3 regions of the Streptosporangium sp. NBC_01469 genome follow, and region 2 is predicted to be linked to each of the others. Evidence: riboswitches for the same ligand, from Rfam matches in the RefSeq annotation. Region 2 holds a riboswitch; each other region holds the start of a gene.
The links. Region 2 has a riboswitch for cobalamin ahead of OG587_RS28680 ((2Fe-2S)-binding protein). Riboswitches for the same ligand answer to the same signal wherever they lie in the genome.
Positions count from the first base shown of each region.

Region 1 (10,055 bases), 2.2 Mb from region 2:
TACGCGTCTGATCGTGACCCACCGGGTGGCGACCGCGGCGGCGGCCGACCGGGTGATCTGGCTGGACGATGGCCGGGTGCGCGCGTGCGGCGGTCATCGCGCGCTCTGGGTCGACCCGGCCTACCGCGCCGTCTTCCAAGCGGATACGTCGCCCCGGGCCGACGCGCCTTTCCCGACGGACACCTCTTCACGGGCAGGCGCCTCTTCCCCGACGGACGCCCCTTCACGGACGGATGCCCCTTCACGGACGGGCACGTCGTTCCAGGCGGGCGCGTCGTGAACCCTGTCGTGAACCCCCCGGACGGGCACGTCGCCGGCAGGCCCCTCCGGCGAGCGCTCAGGAGGGACCCGTACCAGCTGGTCAGGCTCGCGGGCTGGTCCATCGCGGAGACGGCGCCCTCGCTGGTCATCGGCCTGGCCATCGCGCGGGCGATCGACGACGGCTTCGGCGCGGGGCGCCCCGCGACCGGGTTCGCCTGGCTGGCCCTGCTCGGCGGCGCGTGGCTGCTGGCCGCGGTCGGCGCGCGGCAGGTGGTGATGGCCGTCGCCTCGATCGTGGAGCCGTTCCGCGAGGAGCTGCTCGCGCACGTCGTCGACGACGCGCTGCGCCACTCGGCCGTGGCCGGGCGGGGACCGGGGACGGCGGCGGTGGCCCGCTCCAACCTCCAGGTCGAGCTGGCCCGCGACGCCTTCGCCTCGGTCATCACGGTGGTCAGGTCGTTCGCGTTCACCGTGGTGAGCGTCGTCCTCGGGCTGGCGACCCTCGTGCCCGAGGTGCTCGCGCTGGTGCTGCCCCCCTTCGTCGCGGGCCTTGTCGTCTTCCTGCTGTCGCTGCGCGCCCTGGCCAGGCGGCAGCGGGACTTCATCCTGGCCGACGAGCGCACCGCCGGGTCGCTGGCCACCATGGTGGGCGGGCTGCGCGACATCACCGCCTGCCGGGCCGAGGAGCGGGTGGCGGGCGACGTCGGCCTGCGGGTGACGGAGCAGGCCCGCGCGGCCCGGTCGCTGGCGCGGGTGACCGCGCTGCGCACCCTGTCGCTGGCGGTGGGCGGCTGGCTGCCGGTCCTGCTGGTACTGGCCGGGACCCCCTGGCTGGTGGGTGAGGGCGCGGGCGCCGGGGTGATCCTGGGTGCCCTGGCCTACGTCACGCAGTCGCTGACGCCCGCGCTCGGCAACCTCGTGGAGGGGCTGGGCATCAACGGGGTCCGGCTGCGGGTGGCGCTGGGCCGGCTCCTGCGCGACGGCGACCCGCCCGTGCGGGCGCGCGGGCGTCTCACGGCGCGTGACGGGAGCGAAGGGGCCGAGCTGCGCGGCGTGACGTTCGCGTACGGCCCGCACGCGGAACCGGTGATCGACGACCTGGACCTGGTGGTCCCCGAGGGGGACCACATCGCCGTCGTGGGCCCCAGCGGCATCGGCAAGTCCACGCTCGCCGCGCTCCTGACCGGTCTGCTCCCGCCGGGGGCGGGCCAGGTCCTGGTGCGCGGGGTGCCCGCCGACCGCCTCGACCCCGCCGACCGGGTGCTGATCCCGCAGGAGGCGTACGTCTTCCGCGGCTCCCTGCTGGAGAACCTGACCTATCTGGCCGACGCCCCTCGGGAGGCGGTGGACGACGCCGTGGCCGCGGTCGGCCTGACGAACCTGGTGGCGCGGCTGGGCGGCTACTCCACCGAGATCCACTCGGGACTGCTGTCACCCGCAGAACGGCAGCTGGTCGCCCTGGCCCGCGCCTACCTCGCCCCGGCCCGGCTGGTCATCCTCGACGAGGCGACATGCCACCTGGACCCGGCGGCCGAGGCCCGCGCCGAGGAGGCGTTCGCCCGCCGGGGCGGCACGCTCCTCGTCATCGCCCACCGGCTGACCTCCGCCCTGCGGGCCCGGCGGATCCTCGTCATGGACGGCACCAGCGTCCGGCTGGGCACGCACGAGGAGATGCTCGCCGCCTCCCCGCTGTACGCGGACCTGGCCGGGCAGTGGGACCCGTCGAGCACTCAGGAGCTGGTGCAGTGAATCCCCCGCCCTTCTCGCCGTGTCCCCCGCCCCCCTCGCCGTCTTTCCCGCCCTCCTCGCCGTGCTTCCCGCCCAGGGCCGAGGCCCGAGGTCTCCACACCGGAGGAATCCGATGATCTACCCTTCCGCCGAGCGGCACCCCGTCGTCGACCACCTCCACGGTCACGCGGTGCCCGACCCGTACCGGTGGCTGGAGGATCCGGACAGCCCGGAGACGCGGAGCTGGACGGCCGCTCAGGGGAGGCTCTGGCGCGAACACGCCGGCACGCTGCCGGGCCGTCACCGGTGGCACTCGCGGGTGGCCGCGCTGACCGGGGCCGGAACGGTCGGCACGCCGATGTGGCGCGGCGGGAGCCGGTTCTTCCTGCGCCGTACGGCCCGGCAGGAGCACGCCGTCCTCTACCGCACCGGTCCCGACGGGGTGGAGGAGACGCTGATCGACCCGATGGAACTCGACCCGAGCGGGCTGACCACGCTCGACCACTGGCAGCCCGACCTGGACGGCAGGCTGGTGGCGTACCAGCTGTCCAGGAGCGGGGACGAGCGGTCGGAACTGCGGGTCATGGACGTCGCCACCCGCCGGGTGGTGGACGGCCCGATCGACCGCTGCCGGTACGCGCCCGTGGCGTGGCTGCCCGACGGGAAGGCGTTCTTCTACGTCCGCTCCCGCCAGGTCCGCCTGCACCGGCTCGGCACCCCCGCAGAGGACGACGCCGTGATCATGGGTGAGGAGCGCTCGTACGGTCTGGGGATCAGTTACAACGGGCGCTGGCTGACGGTCTCGGCGATGGCGGGCGACGGCAACGACCTCTGGCTGGCCGACCTGTCGTCCTCCTCCGCCGAGCGTCCCGACCTGCGGGTGGTCCAGCGGGGGGCGGGCGCGATGACGGTGCCCGCCGTCGGCCGCGACGGGCGCCTGTACCTGGTCACCACCCTGGACGCGCCACGGGGACGGCTGTGCGTGGCCGACCCGGCGCGGCCGGGCCCCGAGCACTGGATCGACCTGGTCGGCGAGGACCCCGAGGCGGTGATCGGCGAGTTCGCGATCGCCGGGCAGGCGCTGCTCGTGAGCTGGACCCGGCACGCGGTCAGCGAGATCAGCGTCCACGACCTGGCGACCGGGAGACGGCGCGGCCCGGTGCCGCTGCCCGGCCTCGGCTCGGCGGGAGGGATGACCACCCGCCCCGAGGGCGGCCACGAGGTGTGGTTCACCTACACCGACAGCGTCACGCCCGCGGGGGTGCACCACTACGACACGCGCACCGGGCGGACGTCGCTGTGGAGCGCCGCGCCCGGCGCCGTGAAGGTGCCCGAACTCGAGGCCCGCCAGGTGGTCTGCGCCTCCGCGGACGGCACACCGGTGCGGATGGTCGTGCTGGCCCGCCCCAGTTCGGGCCCCAGGCCGGCGATCCTGTACGGCTACGGCGGGTTCGGGCTCTCGCTCACGCCGTCGTACTCCAGCTACATCCTGCCCTGGGTCGAGGCGGGCGGGGTCTTCGCCCTCGCCCAGCTGCGCGGCGGCGGCGAGGAGGGCGCGGACTGGCACCGCGACGGCATGCTGGACCGCAAGCAGAACGTCTTCGACGACTTCGCGGCGGCGGCCGAGAAGCTCGTCTCGGACGGCTGGACCACCCCCGCACGGCTGGGCGCGTGCGGCGAGTCGAACGGCGGGCTGCTGGTGGGCGCCGCGCTGACGCAGCGCCCCGACCTGTTCGCCGCCGCCGTCTGCTCGGCGCCGCTGCTCGACATGGTCAGGTACGAGCGGTCGGGGCTCGGCCCGGCGTGGCGTTCCGAGTACGGTTCGGCCGACGACCCCGAGCAGCTGGGCTGGCTGCTGGGCTACTCCCCCTACCACCGGGTCACCGACGGCGTCGACTACCCGGCGACGCTGCTGACCACGTTCGGCGGTGACTCCCGCGTCGACCCCATGCACGCGCGCAAGATGTGCGCGGCGCTGCAGGCGGCGACGTCGGGCTCACGGCCGATCCTGCTGCGCCACGAGGGCGACGTCGGCCACGGCTCCCGCTCGGCGGGCCGCGCCGTCGGCCTGGCCGCCGACATGCTCGCCTTCCTCGCCGCCCACACCGGCCTGGACACCGGCACCTGAACGGCCCGGTGACCCGATTCCGGCGGGAATCGGCTACCGTGTCGAGCGGCGAACTGTTGTGAGGTGCTCCGCTCCGGCGGGGAGAATCGGGAAGCCGGTGTGATTCCGGCACGGGCCCGCCGCGGTGACCGGGAAGTCCCCACCCACGCGCGTACGCGCGGCCACTGGTCCGGCAGGACTGGGAAGGCGGGTGGTCAGGCGTCGATCCGGAAGTCCGAAGACCGGCCTCGCGCCCACAGCCCCGGCACGGGGCATGTACACAGCGGGAGCCTGCCCATGGACAACCGGCTTTACGACGTCATCCACCGCCGCCGTGACGTGCGCGCGCAGTTCACCGGCGCGCCCATCCCCGACGAGGTCCTGCACCGCGTCCTGTCGGCGGCCCACGCCGCACCCAGCGTCGGTCTCTCCCAGCCCTGGGACTTCGTCGTGGTACGCGACGCCGCCCTCCGGGCGGCCTTCCACGAACACGTCCATCACGAGCGGGAGGTCTTCGCCGCGACCCTCGACGCCTCCGCCGCGCGGCGATTCGCCCAAATCAAGATCGACGGCGTGCTGGAGTCGACACTCTCGGTCGTGGTCACCTACGACCAGGACCGGGGCGGCCCCGCCGTCCTCGGCCGCCACGCCATCGCCGACGCGGGCCTGTACTCGGTGTGCCTGGCCATCCAGAACCTCTGGCTGGCCGCCACCGCCGAGAACCTCGGCGTCGGCTGGGTGTCGTTCTACCGCGAGCCCTTCCTCGGCGACCTCCTCGCCATCCCGGCCGGAGTTCGCCCTGTCGCCTGGTTGTGCCTCGGGCCGGTGACCCACCTGGAAACCACACCCGACCTCGAACGGCACGGCTGGCGTCACCGGCGCCCCCTGCGCGACGTCGTCCACCACGACCGCTGGTGACCACGCCCCCGGGCGAGGCCGGGCGCACCGCCCGGCCTCGCCCGGGGGAACCCGCTCCCGGTGGGCGACGCGGCCTGGCGCCGCGCCGGCGCACGCCCGGGTCGGTGTGCACCGTGAGGCGGTGCAGACGCGAGACGAATCCCCTCGGCGACCAATCGTCCTGGCCGCTCGTCAGTCGCACGCTGACGACGTACTCACCCGGCTGCCGGGTGGCGGCGACCGCCTGGACCTGTGCCACGCGCCTGCCGAGATAGGGCAGATACTCATGGGCGACCCGTCCGGTCAGCAGATCCACGGTCTCGGGCATGCCGTTGCCGAGCACCGCGTAGCGCGGCGTACCGTCGTCCGCCAGCGGGGGCCCGGCCAGCCACTCCGGCAGGGGCCGCACGGCGGCCCGCCCTTCTTCCGCGATCTTCACAAATGATCACGAACTCTATCCGGCCTGACCGGGACGTCGGGAGCCAGATGGTGCCGAGCCGGTGTCCTCCTCCCGACCGTGTCCCCGGCGGTTGGGGGTGTCCCGAAGTCGGCCGATGTCCCGGCGGTGGTCGCCGAGGCTGCCTGCCCGCGATCCGAAGGTGGCTCAGGTAACGCTGTCCGAGGTCGTTTCGGGTTTCGTGTGGAGGATCTCGCGGGCCTGGTCCGCGGCGCGGGCGATGCTCTCGGAGACGAAGTCGACGAAGCGGGCGATGTTCTCCAGGCGGGCGGCGGCCGGGGTGCCGGGGCCGAGGATGCCGACGCCCTGCCGGGCGACCTCGCCGAGGTGGGCGGTAGATCGGGCGCTGGCCATCGTGGATTGGTACATGACGTCGTCGTCGACGACGTAGCGTTCGCGGCGGCGTTCCTCGCGTTCCCGGCGGATGAGGCCCTGGCTTTCGAGGAACGCGACCGCTTTGGAGACGGACGCCGGGGTGATCTGGAGGCGTACAGCGAGTTCGGAGGCGGTGAGACTGCCGGCGTCGGTGGTGTAGAGGTTGGCCAGCACCCGGGCCGTCATCTTGGGCAGGCCCGACTGCATGAAGACGGTGGTGAACGTCTCCTCGTACTCGCGTACGGCTTCGGCATCGCGTCCGTGGGCCTGCGGGGGTGTGTTGGGGTCCCGGGGCGCGACCTTTCTGCGGCGGTGGGCGCGGTGTTCGGTGGCGCGGTGGGCGAGGTCGGCGCGGTAGGCGGTGGCGCCGCCGTTGCGCATCACCTCACGCGTGATCGTCGAGGTCGGACGGTCGAGGCCTCTGGCGATCTCCGCGTAGGCGAGCCCGTCGGCCAGCCCCAGCGCGATCTGCTGGCGTTCCTGCTGGGTGAGTCTGCCTCCCGGCATCGCGGTCTCCTTCGTGGTCCGTGGTGTCTCCACGATAGCGTTCATCCTCGACTCATTGCAACGAACAAAATCGGATTGTTGCATTAGATTTTAAAACCATTGCAACGAATTACCGGCCTCTACCTGCAATTATGGTGGTTGCATGCAAAAAGTCAGTTGCCGCATACAAAAACGCAACGTAGTGTTTCCGTCATCAGAAACAACGAGCCGAAGGAAGACACGATGCAGAAGTTCGACACCCCCACCCCGGTGACCGCCATCCTCGACATCCCCGCCGGCCGCATCCAGCTCATCGCCGCCGACCGGGCCGACACCGTGGTCGAGGTCCTCCCCGCGAACGCCTCCAAGAGCCGCGATGTGAAGGCGGCGGAGCAGACCGAGGTCGTATACGGCGACGGCGTCCTGCGGATCAAGGCCCCGGAGGCGAAGAGCCAGATCCTCGGCCCTTCCGGATCCATCGAGGTGACCGTCCAGCTGCCCACCGGCTCCCACATCGAAGCGACGACGGCCCTCACCGACCTCCGCAGCGTCGGACGGCTCGGCGACATCGCCTTCGAAGGCGCGCAGGGCTCGATCAAGCTCGACGAGGCCACAGGCGCCCGCCTCACCCTCCAGTCCGGCGACGTCTCGGTCGGCCGCCTGAACGGCCCCGCGGAGATCAGTACCAAAAAGGGCGACCTCCACATCACCGAGGCCGTGCGCGGCACGGTCACGCTGCGCACCGAGTCCGGCGAGATCTCCGTCGGCGCCGCCCGCGGAGTCTCCGCCGCCCTGGACGCCGGCACCACCTACGGCCGGATCCACAACGCGCTCAAGAACACCGACGGCGCCGACGCCGCCCTGACCATCCACGCGACCACCGCCTACGGCGACATCACCGCCCGCAGCCTGTAAGAGAAGCCCCTCTCGGACCCGGCGACCCTGCCCGTTCAGTTGAATCTCGCAACAGTCTCAAAGGAGCACCCCACCATGTCCATCACCCGTACCGACCAGGACCGCCCGGAGCTGCAGAAGACCATCGAGGAGCTCGTCGATTCCGGTTTCACCGGGATGACGATGCGCGTGAACGATGAGCGGGGTGAGTGGGTCGGCAGCGCCGGGGTGCGCAAGCTGGGCGAGAACGCCAAGCCGCCGACCGACGGACACGTCCGGATCGGCAGCAACACCAAGACCTTCGCCGCGACCTTGGTGCTGCAACTGGTGGCCGAGGGCACGATCGAGCTGGACGCCCCGGCGGATGACTACCTGCCCGAGTTCGGGCTGGACCGGCGAATCACGGTGCGGATGCTGCTGCAGCACACCAGCGGGGTGTTCAACTTCACCGGCGAGTACTACGACGACGGGACGTACGCGCCGGGGATCCCCGCCACGACCGCGGGCCAGGAGTGGGTGGACAACCGGTTCAAGACCTATCTGCCGCAGGAGCTGGTACGGCTGGCGTTGTCCAAGCCGTCGCGGTTCGAGCCGGGGACGGACTGGAGCTATTCCAACACCAACTACGTGCTGGCCAGGCTGCTGATCGAGAAGGTCACCGGCCGCACCTACGCCGAGGAGATGCAGCGGCTGATCCTGGGGCCGCTCGGGCTGACGGGCACCGTGGCGCCGACCACCCAGTCGGAGATATCCGAGCCGCACGCCCGCGCCTACTACCGGTACGAGGAGGCCGGCGAGCAGAAGACGGTCGACGTCACCCGTCAGAACCCCTCCTGGATCTCCAGCGGCGGTGACATGATCTCGACCACCCAGGACCTGCACACGTTCATCTCCGCACTGCTGGGCGGCAAGCTCCTACCGGCCCCGTTGCTGGCCGAGATGTGCACGCCGGAGCCCAAGGTCGGCTACGGCCTGGGGGTGTTCGTGCAGGACACGGACGGCGGCGGCACCGTCATCACCCACAACGGCGGCATGGCGGGCCACGGGGCGCTGATGTACAGCACACCCGACGGCAGCAAGACCCTGACCGCCTCGCTGAACTATGTCGACGACGCCGCACTGTCCCTGGGGGAGGCGTTCCAGAAGGCGACGCAAAGGCTCGTCAAGGAGGTGTTCGGCGGCGGGCAGACCGGATCGCCCGACGCGACCGAACCCGCTCAGTAAACAGGGTCACGGTCACCGCGACGATGCCGTTCTCGATCCGCGCCTGGGGCGAGGTATCGCCGGAACACGTACGCGGTCGCGTGTCCGGAGTCACCCGATCGAAACAATGGCGACGCGTCAACGGCACTTGAATGCCCGCTCTTCCCGAGAAATGCTCGCGATGACAGATCTCGTGAGGAGATCAGCAGCGGCCAGCGAGAGCGGTTCTTCGCGGGTGGAAGGCTGAGTCGTTCCCGGATCGAGGACCCGGCCAACCGCACCAACGCGTTCTACAGGTACACCGCCGCGGTCAATCGCGCCCTGGCCGGATTCTGACCCGGTCAGGCCGGGCGATCAGTTGAGCGAGCGGTAGCGGTTCAGGCCCAGGCTGGTCAGGTCGTCGGACCACAGCCAGCCCGCCTCCCTGGCGATCCTGACCGCCTCGACGCGCGTGCGGGCGTCGACCTTGTTGAGGATCCGTGCCAGGTAGTTGCGTACCGTGCCGCCGGACAGGCAGAGACGGTCGGCGATCTCTCCGACCGGCGCCCCCTCGGCCGCGGCCTGCAAGACCTCCAGCTCGCGTGCGGTGAGCGGGTTCCTCTTCGCGTTGAGGGCGGCGACGGCCAGCTCGGGGTCGACGACCCGCTCACCGGCGGCCACCCGGCGTACGCAGCCCGCGAGCTGGCCCGCCGGGGCGTCCTTGACGACGAAGCCGCGCGCCCCGGCGTCCAGCGCCCGGCACAGCGCGGCCGGGGTCGCGAGCCCGGTCAGGATAACCGTCCCGCATTCGGGAAACCGGCGGTGCAACTCCGCCGTCGCGGTGAGGCCGTCGGTGCCGGGCAGGCCGATGTCGATGAGCGCGACATCCGGCCGGTGGAGCAGGCAGGAGCGGACCACCTCGTCGCCGTGACCGACCTCGGCGATGACCTTGATGTCACTCTCCGTGGAGAGCAGGGCGACCATGGCCCCTCGGACGAGATGCATGTCCTCGGCGATCAGGACGCTGATCATGAATCGTCTCCCCCTTGCTGCACCGCGCGCTCTCACCTGGCCCGGGGACACTACCCAAGGAAGTCGGGTGACTACCGCAAGTCCGAGTTAAACACGAAACACGTGGCATCGAACCGCGATTCGCGCAGGCAGGAGACTTCAGCGCGCGGAAAATAAGGGCCGAGGGTCAGCGGACGCGCTCTCAAAAAGTGCGCGCTACCCACACGAAACGGCCAAATCGGCCGCAAGGGTCGGCCGCGGCGGGCGGCGCGGCCCCTCTCCGAAGTGACCGGCTTCGCGTTCACCGGATGCCGGGGGGTGGGCTCCGGGAAGGCGATTCCGGCTGCGGTCCGTCACCGGTGCGCCGCCGCGACGGACATGATCAGACCGGGGCGGCGGCCTCGTGGTGTTCCAGCAGGACGTCGGCCAGCAGGTAGCCGCCGCGTATCAGGTGAACCAGCGGGCGGGCGCGCAGTTCCCGATAGTGAGCGGCGATCCGGATCGCCGCCGCGACCGGGGTGGCCGCGCTCGTCCACAGCGGTCTGTCCCGGTCCTCGGAGACTGGGACGATCCACCAGAAACGGCACGCGTCGTCCAGGCGGGCGACCAGACCGTAGTAGACGGAGATAACGATCTTTCCGGACGGCAGGCGGTGGA
Region 1 covers NZ_CP109465.1:8,733,559-8,743,613, forward strand. Annotated here, with positions in the region: gene OG587_RS37985 (ABC transporter ATP-binding protein) at 1-280, shown strand, start outside; gene OG587_RS37990 (ABC transporter ATP-binding protein) at 277-2,010, shown strand; gene OG587_RS37995 (prolyl oligopeptidase family serine peptidase) at 2,123-4,117, shown strand; cobalamin riboswitch at 4,162-4,361, shown strand; gene bluB (5,6-dimethylbenzimidazole synthase) at 4,394-5,014, shown strand; gene OG587_RS38005 (helix-turn-helix domain-containing protein) at 5,598-6,332, opposite strand; gene OG587_RS38010 (DUF4097 family beta strand repeat-containing protein) at 6,555-7,226, shown strand; gene OG587_RS38015 (serine hydrolase domain-containing protein) at 7,302-8,429, shown strand; gene OG587_RS38020 (response regulator transcription factor) at 8,763-9,419, opposite strand; gene OG587_RS38025 (hypothetical protein) at 9,781-10,055, opposite strand, start outside.
Region 1: another riboswitch for cobalamin. It lies ahead of bluB (5,6-dimethylbenzimidazole synthase); the one in region 2 lies ahead of OG587_RS28680 ((2Fe-2S)-binding protein).

Region 2 (10,055 bases):
GCCCGGTGTATGCCATGAACGACACGCAGCCGGTCTCCAGGACGCTTCTCCTGGAGCGCGGATCGTGCAGCCAGCGGCTGGCGGTGCTGGAAGCGGTGGGGCGGGCCTGCGGGATCGCCGGCCGGGTCAGGGGGTTGCTGGTGAGCGGGCGCTTCTGGCACCCTCGCTTTCCTCGGTTGCGAGCACTGGTCCCGCGTCAGGTGGTGCTCGCCTGGCCGGAGTTCCTGCTCGACGGTGAGTGGGTGACCGTCTCCGAGCTGTACGGCGATCTGAGCACGCTACGGGAGGAGGAGGCGTTCACCAACATCGGTGGTGAGACGCTCTTCGACGCGGTGGCCCGCACCGCCGTCGATTGGGACGGCGTCACCGCCTCGTCATGTGACCTGTCCGGCCAGGTGCTGGCCGACCTGGGGTATTTCAGCTCCCGTGATGCCTTGTTCCGGGCGCACGGCCAGACGTTGTGCTCACCGGCCCGCATCACCGCCGACCTCGTCATGGGGCGCCGGTCGGCTTGAGACGCGAGCTTCGACCACATCCCGCACGACCCTGCCGGAAGCCAACCCCCCGACCGCCCCGGAGAAGTCTTCATGACCCCGCCCGAGAACATCACGACCTGGCACGACGCCCGCTACGACATGCCCGTCAGCCGGCAGCTGGAGCGCTACAACGAGCTGGCCGCCCGGAACGCGTCGGCTCGCGCCCGCACGGAGCTGGTGGCCCGGGGGACCTATGACCCCGCCCGGCACGGGGCCGAGGACCGGCCCCCGCTCACCGTGGCCGAGCACCTCGAGCTGCTGGCACTGGCGGAGAGCATCGCGCGCACCGTACGCCACCCCGCCAACATCCACCACGCGCTGCTGGCCAGTGCCACCTGGGCCGACATCGCCCTCGCCCTCGACTCCGACGCGACCACCCTGCGGCGGGACTACCGGCAGTGGGCCGACGACCAGCACGACCTCAACCGGCACCATCCCACCCTGGGCATGACCGCCGACGAGCACGCCGCCGCGATCGCCAGGGTCACCCGGGAGCAGCCATGACCACCCGCTCCGGCCTCGGCCGACCGGCCGACCACGGACGGCGGCCCCGAGCCCCGGCCCGACGGAGCAGGTCCTCGTACACGACGCCGCCCGGCTCACCGGCCGTCGTCGCCCTCGCCGGGTGAACCTTCACGGACGTCCGGCCTTCCGCCGGCCCGGCGGGGTGATCTGGTGCAGGGCGAGGATGGCCGGGGTCTCGGACAGGCCGGGGCCGCCCTCGCGCAGCCAGGCGGCGATGTCGTCGACGGCCTCGTCCTGGTTGACCAGCCCGAGCCAGACCGGCCTTCCGCCGGCCGCGCGTCCGGCGGGGGTGGGCTGGACGACGATGACGTTGGCCTGCTCGCACACGTCCAGGCAGTCGCTGAGGCGGACGTCGGCGATCCGGGAGAGGCGGCGAACCTGCTCGTCGTGGTCGAGGCCGGGAACCTTGCGGCTGCTGCCGCAGCAGCAGTCCCGGCAGACGGTGATCTTGCTCATCTGTGATTGACGCCCTTTCCGGTGCGGTCCAGCGGGCCGGGACCGAGCCCGAGGCAGGTGGCGCGCGGGTCGTCCCAGGCGGAGAGACGGCCGGAGGTTCCGGCGGCCGAAGACGACGGGTGGTTCATGAGGACCCTCCGGGCCGTCGCAGGGCCTCGGCCCACTGCCGGCGGCGGGTCTCGGGGTCGATGAGGACGCAGTCGCCGCACTTGCCGCCCTCGGGCAGGCGGTAGAACAGGCAGCAGCTGCGCCGGACGAAGAACGGCTGCCCGGGGACGGGCTCGACCAGGTCGCCACCACCCCGCAGCACTCCCAGCGCGAGCAGCTCGCGCCCGAGCGCGGTGGCCCGCGCGGCGAGTTCGGGGCGCTGGTGGGCGATGGTCCGGACGGTTCCGGCCAGCGCGGAGGCGGCGTTGCCCCACAGCAGCCCGGGAGCGATCCTCACGATCTCCCGTACGGACCGCGCCAGCGGCTCCAGCACCTCGGTCAGCACGTCGCGGTGCAGCGGTTCGGCGACCCCGGCGGGGTCGAGGATCCGCCGGCCGGTCGGGCGCTCGGCCCGCAGCGGCAGCGGCCCGCTGGACGCCTCCCGCCAGTGGACGGAGGCCAGGTCCAGGAGCAGGTCGTGCGTTACCGCCGCGCCGACGACGGGTGACCACAGACGGGCCGCCAGCCCCTGGAACAGGATGGAGGCCGCCACCCGGAGCTCGTCGGTCCCCAGGCGTCCGGCGACGTCGACGATCCGCCGCCGCAGGAGGTCGGGGTCGGCCGCCAGGTCGGTGAGCGGCCGCCAGCCCGCCTCGATCGGGCCGATCCCGAGTTCGAAGTAGCCGCTGATCTCGGAGACGTCGGCGATCGCCGTAGAGACCGCCGACGGTGAGGCGGGAAGCGGTCCCGGCCGGGCGGCGGCCGCGCCGGAGGCCGGAGGCGTCACCTGGTCAGCTGCCGGTAGCCGGTGACACGGTGACCCTCGGCCGCCGGTGACGCGTCCCGGGCACCACAGGCGGCGGGTAAAAACGCGAGCGGTGCCACGGTGGCGGGCGAAAGCGCGAGTGATGCCACGGTGATCGAGCGAGGGACGCTCATGCGTGCTCTCCTGGGAACAGGCCGCGGACGCCGTTCCTCGGCGGCCTCCGCGACGGTCGGGAGGCCGGGTCACCAAAAGAGTCGGCGCGCCGGGCACGCCCGGGGCCGGTGGGCCGGGGTCCAGGCATGACGATCACCGTTCCTCTCTTGGGGAGGTCCGCCCCAATTCCTGCGAGGAGGCGACCGCGTGAGTCTCCTGGCTCTCGGGTCAACGCTCCTCCCGGCCTTCCCACCCGCGCGGGGCAGTGGCCAATTCGGGATTCGCTCGCCGATCACAGTGGCGGGACCGCGCCGGATTCACACCGGCTTCCTCGTTCCGCGCTCGCCTACGCCGACCATGCTCGCACAACCACCGTCAACGACAAAGCGGACATCGCGCGACGGCGGGGCGTTCGCTCGGGTGGAGCCGGGGAAGATCAGACTCGATTATGCGGCCTTTCGCAAGGACCTGAGCCTCCGGCCCGGTGACCGGGTCACGGTGCGCGTCGGCCACCGGCGAGCCCAGTTGCAGGTCGCCGCCGGCACCGGCTGGGGCCCGGCGGGCGTGGTCGCGCCCGAGACGCTGGCGACGCTCACCGACTCCCCCGAGCCGCATGCCATCTGGATCCGCGCCTCCTCCGGCGCCGACCCGATTCAACTTGTCGGTGACCTGGACAAGCTAGCGGATCCGGTCGGCGCGAAGATCGACAACGGGTTGCAGGCCCGGGAGACGGAGGACCAACAGTTGAGAATCCTCACCTGGTCAGTGCTCGGCCTGCTCGGCATCGCCGTCGTGATCGCCCTGATCGGGATCGCGAACACCCTGGGGCTCTCCGTACTCGAACGCGCCCGCGAACACGCGATGCTGCGCGCGCTCGGGCTCACCCGCAGGCAGTTGCGGCGGATGCTGGTGCCCGAGGCAGTGCTGCTGTCGGTGGTGGCCACCCTGCTCGGCACCGTGATCGGCGTCGGGTTCGCCTGGGTCGGCTACGAGACGTTCGTGACGCGGGCTCTCAGCGACGCCACCATGCAAGTCCCCTGGCTGTCACTCGGCGTCGTCGTCCTCATCGCCGCCCTGGCCGGACTCCTCGCCGCTGTTCTCCCGGCACGCCGGGCCGCTCGGGTGACTCCGGCCGCAGGGCTATCCCTCGACTGAAACCCCTCGTCAATCGCTTGGCTGGCGGCTGAGGAAGTCCGCCGTGCGCGGCACCGTACTACTGATCGGTAGGCTCGAGTGAGCGATGATGACGGTTCATTGCAACTTCCCACGGATTATCGGCATCCCGAGATTGACCGTGGTCCGGCGGTTATTGCGGGCCAGCCGGTTGAGCGAGGCGAGTTTGTTGCGTGCTGCTTCGAGGCTGATTCGGAGGCCTTGAACTTCGCCGGCCGAGCCGTAGGCACGGGCCTCGTCGATGCGGTCGCCGAGGTTGCGGATGATCTCTGTGAGTCGACGGCGCTGGGCGGGGTCGACTCGAAACATGGGGCATCGGATGCTTGCGTCAGATGTGCGCTTCTCAGGCCGGACCCGGTCCAACGCGCCCGCATCGAAGAGATCCGCGACAACCTCATCGCCCGCATTGCCGAGGCCGAACGCGAAGGCCGGCTCGGCGAGGTTGAAGGACTCCAGGTCAGCCTGGCTGGCGCCGAGGAGAAGCTCCGCCGGCTCGATCGGGGCCACGGGCAGCATACGGCCGTGGACCTTGGCATCCCCACCACGCGCGGTGATCGATGAACCCCACGAAGGTGGGCTGCCACACGGCCCTCAACCGAGATCGAGAACAAGTTCAAGAAGTGTGCATCAAACGCCCTTCAGAACACGATCAAGTGCCGCCCGGCCTGCAGGTCCCCAGTTCGGTTTGCCGCCGGGAAGGCCCCGATGTCCGTTCTGCCCCATGAGCATCAGGAAGAGGCTCTTCATAGCGGCCAGCCCGCGGGCGCGCCGGATCGCCGCCTCGTCCGCGTGCGCGTACGCGTCGAAGAACCGTGCGGCCGCGCCCGCGGGGAGCAGCACCCACGCGGCCCCGAGGTCCCACGCGGGATCGCCGGCGAACAAGGCACCGAAATCGATCACGCCCGAGAGCGTTCCGTCCGAGACGACGACATTCGCGGGATGGAGGTCGCCGTGCACCCACACCGGCGGGCCCTCCCACTCGGGGGCCGCGACGGCATCGGCCCAGACGGCCCGGACGGCGCGGACATCGCCGACGGCGTCGGGGTCAATGGCCTGCAAGAACTGCTCGAAGCCGCCCGTGCACCTCTTGGGGTGAGCGCCGAGGTCCGAACTGGCCGGGGCCTCGGCGGGCGCCTCCACATGGAGCGCCTGGAGAAAGCTCGCCAGCGTGTCGGCCGCGTGGGCGCCGCGGCTGATCGAACCGTGGTCCAGCGGCTCGCCGGGAACCCACGTCATCACGGTCCAGTGCTTGGGGAAGCGCTCGGACGGTTCGCCGAACCGCACCGGGAGCGGCACCGGGAGCGGCAGGCGCGGGGCCAGCACGGGTAGCCACCGCCGCTCCTTGAGCTGGAGTTCCGGGGTGGGGTCCATGCGCTGCATGCGCACGGCCAACTCATCACCGAGGCGCCACAGTTGGTTGCCCCAGCCGCCCGCCACCTCGCGGATGGCCAGCCCCGCAAGGTCTGGATGTTGCTCCCGCAGCAGGTCGCGGACCAAGTCCGCGGTGATCTCAATCTCGGTGTCGGTCATGCGAAGTCACAGTACTGAGGCGGCAGGCGGAGCGGCTCTCGCTCTCCGGAGCATCTCGCTGTGATTCCTCTGGCATCACCGATTCACTAGCTTGGGGTGCTCGTAGAGCAGGTTGTCGGTGGTGCCTGCGATCGTGCCCTGCATGGGCGAGCTGGTCGAGCGAGTGGATGAAGTGGACCGCGTGCTGGGAGTCGTGGATCGCGCAGAGGCGGAGCGTCGGCGATGGATGCATCGGATCGCGACGACGATCTGTCGCGATCCGATGCGGCGGATCCTCGTGCTGCGCCGAGCGGAGCAGCTCACTCGCTTTCCCGGCCACTATGACGTGATGGTCGGCGGTGCCGTGGACGTGGGCGAGTCGTATGAGGACGCGGGTGGCGCGGTCGTAGCCGGCTTTCAGGCGGGTGCGTTCGGTCCGTCGGGTGGGGCCGAGCTCGCCGAGGAAGGTCTTGGTCCTGTCGGCATGTCGGCGCGAGGCCGAGCCGCTGGCCGGCTGGTCCGTTCACCCGGTTCCGGAACCAGGTGTAGCGGACGCCGAAGGCGAACCGGTTTAAATGATCTTGAAATAGGCCAGGCGCCTTTACAATGTAGATTTATTAGTCCGCGGTCCGGGCTCGCCGATAACTTCGGCGAGCCCGGACCGCCGGTCGGCCAGGTGACCTCGGCCGGGCCTTTCGCGGCGATCGTCGACCGCGGCCCGGGGTGGAGGGACCCGCACGCGGACACGTCGATCCCGCCGGAGCGCGACGCCGAACCCCCGAAAGCCGCCGCGGGCACCTGGCCGCCCGTGATCGCGCACCGGCCCCCTCCGCGCCCCTTACTCGAAGAGGGACGGGTCTCCGGTGCCCCGGCGGAGGATCTCGGGCTCGTCCTGCGAGAAGTCAACGACCGTTGTCGGGACGGCGCCGCACTCGCCGGCGTCGATGACGGCGTCCACCACGTGCTCGAGCCTCTCCTTGATCTCCCAGCCCTGAGTCAGGGGCTCGGCCTCGTCGGGCAGCAGCAGGGTGCTCGACACCAGCGGTTCGCCGAGCTCTGCGAGCAGCGCCTGCGTGACGACGTGGTCGGGGATCCGGACGCCGACCGTCTTCTTCTTGGGATGCAGCAACCGCCGCGGCACCTCCTTGGTCGCGGGCAGGATGAAGGTGTAGCCGCCGGGGGTCGCCGCCTTGACCGAGCGGAACAGCGCATTGCTCACATGCACGAACTGCCCAAACTGGGCAAAGTCTCTGCAAACCAGGGTGAAGTGATGGTCACTGCCGAGGTTGCGGATCTCTCTGATCCGGTCGATGCCCTCCTTGTTGCCCAGCCGGCACCCCAGCGCGTAGCCCGAGTCCGTTGGGTACGCGATCAGCCCGTCCGTACGCAGAATCTCGACCACCTGGCCGATCAGCCGGGGTTGGGGACTGTCCGGATGCACATCGAAGTATTTCGCCACACCCCCGAGCTTAGGAGCGGACACCACCCCGCATGACACGCGCCCCTCGAGGCGGAGCCTCCGGCGGGCGGCAAGGTCCTCGGCATCGCCTCCCGCCCGCGCCGCCACGGCGTCCGTGCCGGTCATCGTCGTGCGGGCCTCGTACGGACGCTCACGTGAAGCGCCCGGTCGCGGCCCCGTCGATGGTGAGCGCTCAGGCCGCCGGTCTCGACCACCGGGCGGTCCGGGCCACCCTCGACCGGGAGTTCCACCACAGCCTGAGCACGGTCGGGGTGTCGCGCGCCTCCTTCGGCCTCTCCCTGCCGGGCACCGCACCGGGGAGTCCACGGCCATGCCGGGACGGGGTGGAGCACGTTGTTCAGAGTTGATTGTCAGGCGAACGCCCTCTGATCGCGAACAATCCCGGCCTGCTAGACAGAAGCGCACGGAACCCCGTTGTGAGCGGAAGATCCGGGCCCCGCGCGGCCCATGCCCCTCAGACGGTCCACGACCCTTTTTCCCAAGGAGAACTCCATGCGTCCACGTCGCATCATCGCGGTGCCGGCCCTGGCAGCGGTTGGTCTGCTGCTCGGCACCTCCCCCGTCTTCGCCGACCCCGGGTCCCCGGTGGCGCCCCCGGCCCCGACGCGGGTGTCCGTTCCGTCGGTCAACGCCCCCTCCACCGATTCCTCGACGGCTCTGGCCGACCCGTGCTGGAACAGGGAGAACAGGTGGTGGTGCAGCAACAGAACGTCGGCGCCCATCTACGAGGCCGGAACCAGCAACATCGTCGACTACCTCCGGACCAACCCCAGCGTCTTCGTCTGCCGGGCCGAGGGCGCCCGCAACAACAACGGCCCTCACCCCAACCGGTGGGAGTGGACCAACGGTGACGTCACCGGCCGGTGGGGGTACGTGATGGACAGCTGGATCTCCAGCGAGACCGACCCCCTGCCCGTCTGCTGAACAGCTGCCCTGACGACGCCCGCCCACCGGCCCCTCGCCGGGGTGCCCGCGCGACGTGGGGCGGCCCCGGCTACGGGCACGGCGGCCGGTAGGGCAGGCCGGAGAAGTACCGGTCCCACTCCGGCGCTGTGATCTGCGGGTGGGCCAGCCGGCACAGCCGGGCGGCGACGCGTTCGGCGTCGGTCTCCCACAGCAACGCCGTGCGGTCGTAGCCACCGGTCGCCACGGTGTGCCGGTCCGGGCTGAACGCCACCAAGGACACGCGGTCGGTGTGGGCTTCGAGGGAGGTCCGCTGCCGGGGGCGCCGCGGATCGGTGAGGTCCCACACCCGGGTGGTGCCGTCATTGCCCGCGGTGGCCAGCAGGCGCCCGTCCGGGCTGAAGGCCACCATGTTGACGCTGTCGGTGTGGCCGATCGGGGCGGCCAGCGGCACGGGGCGCCGGGGGTCGGCGATGTCCCACAGCCGTGCGGTGTCGTCGAAGCTGGCGGTGGCCAGGGTACGACCGTCCGGGCTGAACGCGACCGAGACCAGGCCGTCGCCGTGGCCGGTCAGCGTCGCGCGGAGCCGGTGGTCGCGCACGTTCCACAGCCGGGCCGTCCTGTCGGAGCCCGCGGTGGCCACGGTGTGTCCGTCGGGGCTGAACGCCACCGCGTTCACCCCCATCGGGTGGGGGAGCACCGCCAGCTGGCGGGGCCGACCGGGGGCGGTGATGTCCCACAGCCGGGCTGTGTTGTCCCAGGCGGCGGTGGCGACGGTGCGTCCGTCCGGGCTGAAGGCGGCCGCGTTGACGTTGTCGCTGTGACCGGTGAGGGTGAGCAGGTGGCGGGGGCGGTGCGGGTCGCCGACGTCCCAGACCCGGACGGTGCGGTCACGGCTCGCGGTGACCAGCCTGCGCCCGTCGGCACTCACGGCGACGGTGTTGACCCGGCTGCCGTGCCCGGTGAGGCGGGTGGCGTAGGGGACGGCGAAGGTCCCGAGCAGGCTGTCGCGGGCCTCGCCGGTGGGCGACAGGCGGTAGGCGGCCAGGCTGAGCTGCGCGGACAGGGCCGGATTGGCGTCGCGCAGGTCGGTGGCCTCGGCGGCGACCTTCTGCGACAGGGCGATGTCGCGTTGCTGCGTGGCGGTCCGCTGGGCCCGGAAGGCGTACACGGTCGTCGTGGTGGCCAGGACGAGCAGGACGGCGAGCAGCGCCGCGAGCTGCCGCAGCCTGCGGGTACGGCGGCGGGTGGCCTCCTGCTCCCGGGCCTCGGCCGCGATGCCGGCCTCCAGGAACCCCCGCTCCCCCGGCGACAGCAGGGAGTGGTTCCCGGCGGCCCAGTCCCTGGCGACGGCGAGGCGGGTGCCCCGGTAGAGGGCACCCTCGTCGCGGTCCTCCGACTCCCAGGCCTGTGCCGCCTCGGTGATCCGGCGGTGGATCCGCAGCCCCTCGCGGTCTTCGGTGAGCCAGTCACGGAGCCGCGGCCAGGAACGGATCACCTCCTCGTGAGCGAGCTCCACGGTGTCGTCGTCGAGGGTGACAAGCCGGGCGCCGGCCAGCCTCTCCAGGACGGCGGCGGTGTCGGGGTGGTCGATCTCACCTCGGCTGATGCGGCGTTTGGTGTCCTCCGTGCCTTCACCGAGCGCGGTGAGCCGCAGGAAGACCTGCCGGGCGAGGGCCTGCCGCTCGGGGCCGAGCGCGCTGTAGACCTCCTCGGAGGTCCGGGCGACGGCACGCTCGATCCCGCCCGTGGCCTCGTACCCGGCGAGGGTGACGGTGTTCCCGCGACGGCGCCCCCAGGCCTCCAGCAGCGCGTGGGACACCAGCGGCAGCACACCCGGCTGGCCGGTGGCGTCGGCGACGAGCCGGGAGACCAGGGCGACCTCGACCCGGTAGCCCATGTCGACGGCCGGTTGGGTGATGGCGCGGCGTAGCTCCTCGGTGGTCATCGGCCCGACGAGCACCTGGGAGTCCTGCAGGACCTCGGCGAGGTCGGGATAGCGCGCGCAGTGGGGGTAGAAGTCGGTCCGCACGCCGAGGATCACCCGGGTCCGGCTGTCGGGGTCACGGGCCGCGGCGACCAGGGCCGCGATGAAGGCGGCGCGTTCCGCGAGGTCGGGGCAGAGGGTGAAGATCTCCTCGAACTGGTCCACGACGAGGACGACGTCGGTGGCCGAGGCGTGCCTGGCGAGGAGCTGACGGGTGGCCAGGCCCAGGTTGCGCGGATCGCCGGTGAGCTCGGCGAGGAGGCCGCCGGGGGTGACGCCGAGCCGCGCGGCCAGATGTACCGCGCACTCGCGCAGCGGATGGGTTCCCGGGGTGATCGCCAGCACCGGGTGGGAGCCGAGGGCGGGAACCAGGCCGGCTCGCAGGAGTGAGGACTTTCCTGATCCGGACGCGCCGAGCAC
Region 2 covers NZ_CP109465.1:6,534,997-6,545,051, reverse strand. Annotated here, with positions in the region: gene OG587_RS28695 (transglutaminase domain-containing protein) at 1-515, shown strand, start outside; gene OG587_RS28690 (hypothetical protein) at 588-1,040, shown strand; gene OG587_RS28685 ((2Fe-2S) ferredoxin domain-containing protein) at 1,170-1,517, opposite strand; gene OG587_RS28680 ((2Fe-2S)-binding protein) at 1,642-2,451, opposite strand; cobalamin riboswitch at 2,777-2,969, opposite strand; gene OG587_RS28675 (ABC transporter permease) at 3,082-3,738, shown strand; gene OG587_RS28670 (hypothetical protein) at 3,835-4,272, opposite strand; gene OG587_RS28665 (aminoglycoside phosphotransferase family protein) at 4,384-5,286, opposite strand; gene OG587_RS28660 (L-threonylcarbamoyladenylate synthase) at 6,104-6,724, opposite strand; gene OG587_RS28655 (hypothetical protein) at 6,880-7,092, shown strand; gene OG587_RS28650 (hypothetical protein) at 7,238-7,669, shown strand; gene OG587_RS28645 (nSTAND1 domain-containing NTPase) at 7,740-10,055, opposite strand, start outside.

Region 3 (10,055 bases), 220 kb from region 2:
AGCGCCGCCGTACCCCCGGGCTGCGGCGGGAGGAGGTGGCGGTGCTCGCCGGTCTTGGAGTGTCCTGGTACACCTGGCTCGAGCAGGGACGCGACATCAACGTCTCCGCCGACGTCCTGGACGCCATCGCCAGGGTGCTGCGCCTGGAGCCCGCCGAGCGCGAGCACCTGTACCTCCTCGCCGGCCTCAATCCGCCGCAGGTGGCGCCGTCCGAAGGCCGGGTCCCCGATGCCGTGCGGCGGCTGCTGGAGGGCTGGCTGCCGCTGCCCGCGTACGTCATCGACCGGCACTGGAACGTCCTCGCGGTCAACCGCGCGGTGGAGATCGTCTTCCAGTGCAACGAGTACGACCACAACTGCCTGGTCAGCTTCTTCACCAACGCCCGCTACCGTGCGGCGGTCGTGGACTGGCACGACGCGGCGCGAGCGATGATCGGCCTGTTCCGGGCGGATGCCGCCCGCTACCCGGACGATCCCGAATTCGGCCGCCTGGCCGCGGACATGTGCGCCGCGAGCCCCGCCTTCGCCGAGATCTGGGCGGAATTCCCCGTGGGCGGCCCCACCCATGGCACCAAGGCCCTGGAGATCCCCGGCCTGGGGACGCTCACCTTCGAGGCCACCACCCTGCCGCTGCCCGAACTGCCCGGCCACCGCCTGTCGCTGCACACCCCCGCACCCGGGACGGGAACCGAGGCCCTGCTGGAACGCTTGCTGGTGGTGTCAGACCCAGGTTCAGCCAACACTGCCGCGTAGGCTCGCGCCGCTCGATGATCGTCGGCATGAAGCGATTCACGAACAAAACAGTTTTGATCACCGGCGGCACCAGCGGCATCGGCTTCGCGACCGCGCGCAGACTCCTCGACGAGGGCGCGTACGTCGTCATCACCGGCCGCGACCAGGCCCGCCTCGACGCCGCGGCAGAACGCCTGGACTCCGAGCGGGTCCTGCCCGTCCGCGCGGACGTCAGCGTTGACGCCGACCTCGATCTCCTCGTGCGACGCATCGAGACCTGGCGCGGCGCCCTCGACGCGGTCTTCGCCAATGCCGGAATCGCGGACTTCAGGCCAGAGTTCACACCGAAGGACTTCGACCACACCATCGGAATCAACTTCAAGGGAGTTTTCTTCACGATCCAGACGGCGCTGCCGCTGATGGGCGACGGAGGCGCCATCGTCATCAACGCCTCCTGGACCCTGCACCGAGGCCTCCCGGTGGCCTCGATCTACGCCGCCAGCAAGGCTGCCGTGCACAATCTCGCACGCACGCTCGGCACCGACCTCGCGTCGCGCGGTATCCGCGTCAACTCCGTCAGCCCCGGCTACATCGAGACCGAGATGTACCGGTCCGCCATCGACCCCGCCGCGGAGATCCGCATCACGGCGGAGGTGCCGCTCGGCTCGCTCGGCCACCCGGACGATGTCGCCGCCGCCGTCGCCTTCCTGGCCTCGGACGACGCGTCGTACATCACCGGTCAGGACCTCGTCATCGACGGCGGCCTCGTGGGAGCCGCGCCCCTCGGGCTGCGCATTTGACGGCCATACGGTAGGCATCTGTCCTGTACCGGGCAGGTCTGGGCCAGATCCGGACGGCGGGGGAAGTCCGCGATCACGGGCAGCGCGCTACGCCGAGATCACTCCAGTGGGCGAGCTCACCGGTACCGGGGCCGTAAGGAGGCGTTTTCTGGTGTCGACGGCCGTTACGGCGGAAGCATGCGAACCATGTCGTTCCACGACGAACATAGAACAAAATAGACATAAATCTATAAAATTGGTATTTTCTGGGCGCTGCTGAGTGTCGCTCACACTGGGCGTGCACGCTCATCCTGAACGGCTATTAATCGCATCAGGTCACTGTTTGCCGACATATGCCGCAAGGCCGGTGGCCAATGCGAGAAGATGCGGCGGTGAACTTACCCAGATATGTGACCTTCCTGAGCCTTGTCCCGGAGTGTGTGGGAACGGAGGCCATGCCATGACGTCCCGGTGGCGTACCGGCGCCTGGATGGCCTGCCTGGTGACAGGTGGGGGGATGGCAGTGCTTGGGACGTTGTTTGTCTGGGTCGGCCTTGATGATGCGGACAAGTACGCGAGCGTGGTCGGCGGGTTGGGCGCCGTAGCGGGTCTTGGCCTATCGGTGTTCGCACTGACATGTCGTTCTCCGGCCGGGCAGGATTCTGCTGAGATGCCCTCGTCCCCCGCCGGCCAATGGGTGCGTGCTTCCGCCGTTGACGGAGACGTCGTTCAAATTGACCAGGTCACCGGCGACGTCGACATCACAACGAGGTGTCGATGAGCGCCACCCGCCCGCCGGGCCACGACGCTCACGATAGTGAAGCTCCTCGCGCAGAGGCGCTCTACGACGAAGGATCGCCGGAACGCCGCGCATCGAGCGAAGGCCAGGAAGTCTCACACTCCGGGGTGAGAGGCGACCTGATTCAAGTTCACGGAGTCGGCGGAAACGTCACAATCGCCAGGCCGGTGCCGCCCACCGACTGGAAGACGACCGGCTTGTGGGCAGTGGCGATCATCGTGGTCGTGACACTACTGGCCGGGATCGCGATATGGGCCGGACGCGACTCCCCTCGGGACAGGGCGTCGCCTGCCGCGAGCCCGTCCAGTCGGCCGCCGCTTTCGGTCGTTGTGGCCGCCAAACCGCTTAAGCGAGTCAGTACCTTCAACAACCTCGATACCTACATATTTTCCCCGCCCGCATCGGCGCTGTCACCGCTGCCGCCGGAATACAGAGACGACCAGCAGGTCATCGAGCGATGGGCGTACGACAACGGGGCCGTCGACGCCAATTACACGAACGTCCGACTCGTGATTCAGGGAAATTTCGCCAGGTCCGTCGTGCTGACTGATATGCGGATCAAAGTGCTCAAACGTGATGCGCCGCCGCACAGCATTTACTTCAAGCCGTATCCCGGAGCTGACGGAGTCGACGGGCGAGGCGCCTCAGTGGACCTGGACAAGTGGGCTCCCCAGCTCGAAGACATGACGAACTTCACCGATTACGGCAATGAGCCGTGGTCGTTCCCTCTGCGGGTCTCGGAGACCGAGGTAGAAGTCATCTACCTGTGGGCGATGGCCCTGGACCATGACATTCAATGGACGGTGGAACTCAGCTTCGTCGCCGACGGCAAGGCCGAGGTGCTCTCAATCGACAACAACGGAAAACCGTTCCGGACCGCGAGTTCAAAGAACTCCACCGCATACACCCTCAAGAACGGCAAGGTCGTCCCAGGTAATGCAGACATACCCATGTCCTCAGCGGGCTGAAGCTGCGGACAACCTGGTCATCTCATCAGCGCGCCGGGCCCTGTGTCCGTAGGCTGAAACGGGCCCTTCCTCATCCTGCTGGAGCATGCCGTGGCCGCCGATGAGTGAGACCGCGGAGAAAAAGACCGCAGACGCTGTGGCCGCCCCACAGGAGGCGATGCAGGCAACCCGCGCAGACCCTCGTGCGGCGGGCTCAGATCATCCGCCGCAGGGCGGTCTCCACAGCGTCGATGAGCGCATCGCCTTCGGTAGCGGGGTGGCGGGCGAGGCCGAGTTCGACGTCCGGCAGAGCAGGCAACGCCGCCGCGTCGTGGCAGGCCATGGCCGGCTCGAGGTTGGCGGGCAGGAGCGCCGCGACTCCGAGCCCGGCCCGTAGCGCGGCGAGCACTCCGGCGAGACTGTTGCTTTCGAACGCCACCCGCCAGCGGCGCCCTGTGCCTTCCATCGTTTCCAGCACCGAGGTTCGCCAGGCGCACGTGTTCGAGAACAGCACCACCGGCAGCGGGTCGGCGTCGGTGGCGACACCCTGCCCGACCGCCCAGACCAGCGGCAGACGCACCGTCCAGCGCGGCGGCCAGGGAAGATCCGAAACCTCGTCGAGTACGAGTTGGACACGGCCCGTGTCGTAGGCCTCCCGCATCGCCGCGTTGGAAAGACTGAGCACCTCCAGCGTCGCGTCGGGGTGCAGCCGCGCGAGGTCGGCGAGTGCCTGAGAAAGGCGGGAAGCGGCGAGATCTTCGAGGAGTCCCACCCCGCAATGCCCGGTGAGCGCACGTCCTGTTTCGGCGAGCGCCTGTGCCGACAGCGCGAGAATGCGCTCGGCGTAGGGCAGCAGCTCCTCGCCCGCCCGGGTCGGCGAGACGCCGGACGGCGCCCGGTGCAGCAGCGGACTGCCGACGGCCCTCTCGAGCTTGCGCAACTGCTGGCTGAGCGCGGGCTGGGTACGGCCGAGCGCCGCCGCCGCACGGCTGATGCTGCCCGCGCGCACGGCGGTGACGAACGACCTCAGCAGTGCGGTCTCGAGATCATGTGCCATAAGTATTCATTATGCCTGGTCCAATGAATTGACGGCTTCCTATGGCATTCCGGCTGATCTAGCGTTAAACCGGTGATTAGATTTCGACAGGTGCTCGCGGTGCCGGGGATGACGCCACTGCTGGGCATTTCGCTGCTCGCTCGTGCCGCGATCACGGCGGACGCGATGGCGTTGACGATGTACGTCGTCGTCGCCCTCGACATGAGTTACGTGGCGGCCGGAGCCGTGGTGGCGGCGCTCACCGCCGGTGTCGCGCTGGGCGGGCCGCTGCTGGGCCGGATGATCGACCGGCGGGGCCTGCGTACCGTGCTGCTGGCCACGGTTGTGTCGCAGCTCGTGTTCTGGTTGACCGTGCCTGTGCTGCCATACGTGATCTTGCTGGGTGCCTCCTTCGCCGCCGGTCTGCTGATGGTGCCGATCCAGTCGATCACCAGGCAGGCGATCGCCGCGATGACGACGGCAGGGCAGCGGCGGGCGGCGTTCGCGCTGGAGTCGGTGGTGGGCGAGCTGTCGTACATAGTGGGGCCGCCGGTGGTGATCTTGTGCGCGGCGAAGGTGTCTCCCGGCGCGGTGGCATGGGGAGTGGGCGCCGCGATCGTTGTCGGCGGGGCAGGGGTCGCCCTGCTCAACCCGCCGTTGCGGGCCGAGGACGAGGCGGACGGCGAGGCGGCGGGCCGGCCCCGGCGCCGGGAGTGGCTGGGAGCGCGCATGGTCGCTGTCCTGACGATGGGAGTCGGCGTCGCGATGCTGCTCAGCGGCGTCGACCTGGCCATCGTCGCGACTCTTCAAGAAGCCGGTCAGGTCTCGTGGGCGGCCGTGGTCGTCGCCGTGTTCGGGGTGACGTCCGTCGTGGGCGGTCTGGTGTACGGAGTGCTGCCCCGGTCGATGCCCACCTGGCTGCTGCTCGGCCTGCTCGGGCTGGTGACGATTCCGGCCGGACTCGCCCATGACTGGCCTTGGCTGTGTGTGGCGGTCATCGGCGCCGGGCTGCTCACCGCGCCGACCCTTTCCACGGTCTCCGACGCGGTGAGCCGGCTGACGCCGGCCAGTGTGCGAGGTGAGGCGACCGGCCTGCAGTCCTCGGCGGCGAGCGCGGGGTTCGCGCTCGGCTCCCCGGTCGTGGGAGTGGCGATCGACGCGTCCGCGCCGGCGGGCGGCTTCGCGGCGGCCGGTCTGGTCGGCCTGCTCGCCGCACTGACGGGATACCTGCTCTCGCGCCGGTCACCCAAGATGACCATCGCTTTGACGTGAGCCTGTGAGGGAAGCTCGCCGGGGCTGACGGGTGGTGCGCGCTTTGTCGTTGATGAGTGGTGTGCGAGCATGGTCGGCGTAGGCGAGCGCGGAACGAGGAAGCCGGTGTGAATCCGGCGCGGTCCCGCCACTGTGATCGGCGAGCGAATCCCGACGAAGCCACTGCCCGGACAACGGGTGGGAAGGCCGGGACGAGCATCGACCCGAGAGCCAGGAGACTCCCGCGGTCGCCTCCTCGATGAACTGGGGCGGATTTCCCCGGAGAGGAGTGGGCTCTCGTGCCCGTCGAGCCGGTGGCCGCGCCGAGAAGCCCTGTGGCATTCCCTCTTTCAGATCCGCCCCGTTGTGCAGATTCCGTGAGAGGAACACTTCATGACGGGCAGACGCCCCACCACCCTCCTGCTCGCCCTCCTGGTGTCCGGAGTGCTGGCCGCCTGCGGCGGCGCCCCGGCTGAGAACGTCTCGGCCCCCGCTCCGGCGGCCTCCGCGCCCGCGGGCTTCCCGGTCACCCTCGACAACTGCGGCGTGACGAGCACGTACGAGCAGCCGCCGCAGCGGGCGATATCGATGAACCAGCACGCCACCGAGGTGATGCTGGCGCTCGGCCTGGAGAAGTCGATGATCGGCACCGCCTACCTCGACGACAAGGTGCTGCCGGAGTATCAGGCGGCCTATGACGCAATCAAGGTCGTCTCGAAGGAGTACCCGGCCTACGAGGCGCTCCTGGCCGAGGAGCCCGACTTCGTCTACGGCGGCTTCGCCAGCACCTTCGACGAGAAGGAGGGCCGCAGCCGGGACGCCCTGCGAAAGGCCGGCATCAAGACATATCTGAACGTCGAGGAGTGCGCCAAGGGCGCGGTGTCCGTGGGCCTGATCGACACCGAGATCCGCAACGTCGCGAAGATCTTCGGCGTCTCCGACCGGGCCGAACCGTTGATCACCACATTGCGGGCGACCCTCGACGGTGTGAGGACCAAACTCGGCGACGCCGCCCCGGTCAAGCTGTTCGTCTACGACAGCGGCGACAAGACCGCCTTCACCGCCGGCGGCAAGGGCGTCGGCAACGAGATCATCAAGCTGGCCGGGGCGGAGAACGTGTTCGCCGACGTCGACAAGGTGTGGGGCGACGTGTCGTTCGAGCAGGTCGCCGAGCGCGCGCCCGACTGGATCGTCATCTACGACTACGGCGACCAGCCGGTGGCCGACAAGGAGAAGTTCCTGCTGGCCAACCCGGCGCTGAAGGACGTGCCGGCCATCAAGGAGAAGCGGTTCGCGGTGCTGCCGCTGTCGTCGGTGGTGCTCGGCGTACGGGCGCCGGGGGCCGTCGAGGCGCTGGCCCGGCAGCTGCACGCCGACCGGTTCAAGTGAGTGAACCGACCACGGGTGTCGTGCTGTTGGCGCGGCGCCCGGGACCGCCGTACCCGGTCGTGATCGGCCTGCTCGTGCTCCTGCTCGGCGGGGCGGTCACCGTGGCCGTCGCGGCCGGGTCGGTGGCCCTGCCGGTAGGGCAGGTGTGGGGCATCCTGCTCCATCACCTCCATCCCGCCCTGGCCGAACCGACCTGGACACCCGTGCGGGAGACCATCGTGATGGACGTACGGCTGCCGCGGGTCGTCCTGGCGGGGGCGATCGGTGCGGGCCTGTCGGTCTGCGGCATGGCCCTGCAGGCACTGGTGCGCAACCCGCTGGCCGACCCGATGCTGCTGGGGGTCTCCTCCGGCGCCGGCGTCGGGGCGGTCACCGTGGTGGTGTTCGGCCTGAGCGTGTTCGGCGCGTTCAGCCTGCCGATCGCGGCCTTCCTCGGGGCGCTGGCCGCATTGGTGGCGGTCTACTTCCTGGCCCGCTCGGGCGGGCGCATGACGACGGTGCGGCTGGTGCTGGCCGGGGTGGCCATGGCCGAGGTGCTGTCGGCCGTGGCCAGCTTCCTGGTGGTGACCTCCAACGACCCGCACAAGACGCAGGCGGCGGTGCGCTGGATGCTGGGCGGCCTGGCCGGGACCACCTGGACGGTGGTGTGGATCCCGGTGGTGGCCGTCTTGGCGGGGACCGTCGCGCTGGTCGGGGTGTCTCGGCCGCTGAACCTGCTGCTGGCGGGGGAGGAGGCCGCGGCCTCGCTCGGGCTGGACGTGCATCGCTTCCGGGCGGCGCTGTTCGTGCTGGTCGCCATGATGATCGGCACGATCGTCGCGGTCAGCGGAGCCATCGGCTTCGTGGGACTGATCATGCCGCACGTCGTCCGGCTGCTGATCGGCGCCGACCACCGCCGGGCACTCCCGGCGACGGCGCTGCTCGGCGCGGCCTTCCTCATCGTGGCCGACCTGACCGCCCGCACCCTGATCGCGCCGGAGGAGATCCCGGTGGGCATCATCACCGCGCTGGTCGGCGGGCCGTTCTTCCTGTGGTTGATGCGGAGGCGCTCCAAATGACACTGACCGTGGAGGAGGTGTCGGTCCGCATCGGCGGCCGCGACCTGGTCCGCCAGGTCTCGCTGGAGGTCGCCGAGGGGGAGATGCTCGCCCTGGCCGGCCCCAACGGCGCGGGCAAATCAACGCTGCTGCGCACCCTCTACCGGGCGCGGAGGCCGACCAACGGCCGGGTGCTGCTCGACGGCGAGGACGTGTGGCGCATGCCGGTCGGCTGGCTGGCCCGACGGCTGGCCGCAGTCCTCCAGGAGAGCGGCGGCGACTTCGAGCTGTCGGTGTACGACGTCGTCGCCATGGGCCGCACCCCGCACAAACGGGCCTTCGACGGCGACAACGCGGCGGACAAGGCGATCATCGCCGACGCGCTGGGGCGGCTCGACGTGGCCGATCTGGCGCACGCGCCCTTCGACCGGCTGTCGGGCGGGGAGAAGCAGCGGGTGCTGATCGCGCGGGCGCTGGCCCAGCGGCCGACCACGATGGTGCTGGACGAGCCGACCAACCACCTGGACCTGCGCCACCAGCTCGACGCGCTGAACCTGGTGCGCGGCCTCGGCGTCACCGCGGTGGTCGCCCTGCACGACCTCAACATGGCCGCCGCGTTCTGCGACCGCATCTGCGTCATGGACGCCGGCCGCGTCGTCGCTCTCGGCGCCCCCGCCGACGTGCTGACCCCCGCTCTGCTCGCCGAGGTCTACCGGGTCGACGCCGAGGTGGCGATCCACCCGGAGACAGGGGTGCCGCAGGTGAGTCTCCGAGCCGGAGGGAGCCGCGTCACGAACTGAATCTCTCTTTGTATGAAAAGCCGGATCCGCCATCCGGCGTATTCACCGTGCGACTTTAACGAATGGAGCTTCAGCGTAATGGAATCGGCGTCGACCGAATCGATTCTGACGGCCCTCGGAGCGGTCGCCGGATTCGGCTCGTTCTTTTCTTTGCACATCGGCGGCGACCCAGCCGGGTGGCACGACGTGAAATCCGACTACGAGCGCGGTTTCGCCGACCTGGTGGAGGCGACGGCCGCCAGATACGGCACCCGCGAACTACGCATCGGCGCCTCGATCACCCAGCTCGGCCACGCCGCACGGCTCTGGTCGCCGCTCCTGGGCGCCGTGCTCACCCATGACGTGGTGCCCGACCTGACCCGCCTGGACCGCGCCGACGACGGCCCGCGCCTGCGCCTGCCCGCCCCCGCGGGATGGCACTACGAATCACCGGATCAGCTTTACGACCTGGTGATTCTCCATCACCTGGAACCGCTGGCGGCCAGCCTGCGGGTGAAGGTCGCCCCCGGCCTGCTGTACGGCAACGCCGCCTCCGCCCTGGCCGAGGCCGGCCGCGCGATAGCGGCCACCCGCCCGGACCTGGCCAAGCCCGCAGGCGACCTGGTCGCCGACCTGCTGACCCGCGGCCACCTGGCGGGAAAGGGGACGCTCATCTCCCCTGAACTGGCCTTCCGGCGCACCACGTGCTGCCTTTATTACCGGGTGCCGGACGGCTCCAAATGCGACGACTGCTCATTGGCAGAAAAATGAATTCTTGAATTCACCGCGACCTTATGCCTATGGTGTTGCATGTAGTTGGCACGTGCAAATCACATGCAGAAGGAGGAAGCGCATGGCACACCACGGATTCGCCGAGCCCGAGGGCCCGCAGGACTGCCTGAAGTCCCACACCCCGGCGGTGGACTCGCCGTTCGAGTGGCGCCAGGACGACGACGAGTAGATCGCCCCACGCCGGGGCCCCTCACCGGGCCCCGGTCCCGGCCCCGCCAAGAGGAGCACTCGTGATCGCACAGGTCCGCCGCGACGCACCCGGCGACCCCGCCGTGCCCAGCCTGGTCTCCTACTCCGCCTTCTTCCCCGCCGAGGGCACGGAGGTGACCGGCGGCGCGGCCCTCGGCGACGAGGAGGCGGCGCGGGCCGCCGCGCTCGGAGAGGCGATCGAACGCCACTGCGCCAACCAGGTGCCCGCCGGGCTGCGCCGGGCCGCCTACCGCGACCTGGCCGAACCCGCCGTCGACCCGCGCGCGTTCGCCCTCTACTCAGCCGGCCAGTACCAGGCGCGCGGG
Region 3 covers NZ_CP109465.1:6,750,757-6,760,811, forward strand. Annotated here, with positions in the region: gene OG587_RS29555 (helix-turn-helix transcriptional regulator) at 1-752, shown strand, start outside; gene OG587_RS29560 (SDR family NAD(P)-dependent oxidoreductase) at 779-1,531, shown strand; gene OG587_RS29565 (hypothetical protein) at 2,288-3,277, shown strand; gene OG587_RS29570 (LysR family transcriptional regulator) at 3,471-4,313, opposite strand; gene OG587_RS29575 (MFS transporter) at 4,386-5,564, shown strand; cobalamin riboswitch at 5,611-5,805, shown strand; gene OG587_RS29580 (ABC transporter substrate-binding protein) at 5,937-6,932, shown strand; gene OG587_RS29585 (FecCD family ABC transporter permease) at 6,929-7,990, shown strand; gene OG587_RS29590 (ABC transporter ATP-binding protein) at 7,987-8,769, shown strand; gene OG587_RS29595 ((2Fe-2S)-binding protein) at 8,956-9,519, shown strand; gene OG587_RS29600 (YcaO-like family protein) at 9,771-10,055, shown strand, end outside.
Region 3: another riboswitch for cobalamin. It lies ahead of OG587_RS29580 (ABC transporter substrate-binding protein); the one in region 2 lies ahead of OG587_RS28680 ((2Fe-2S)-binding protein).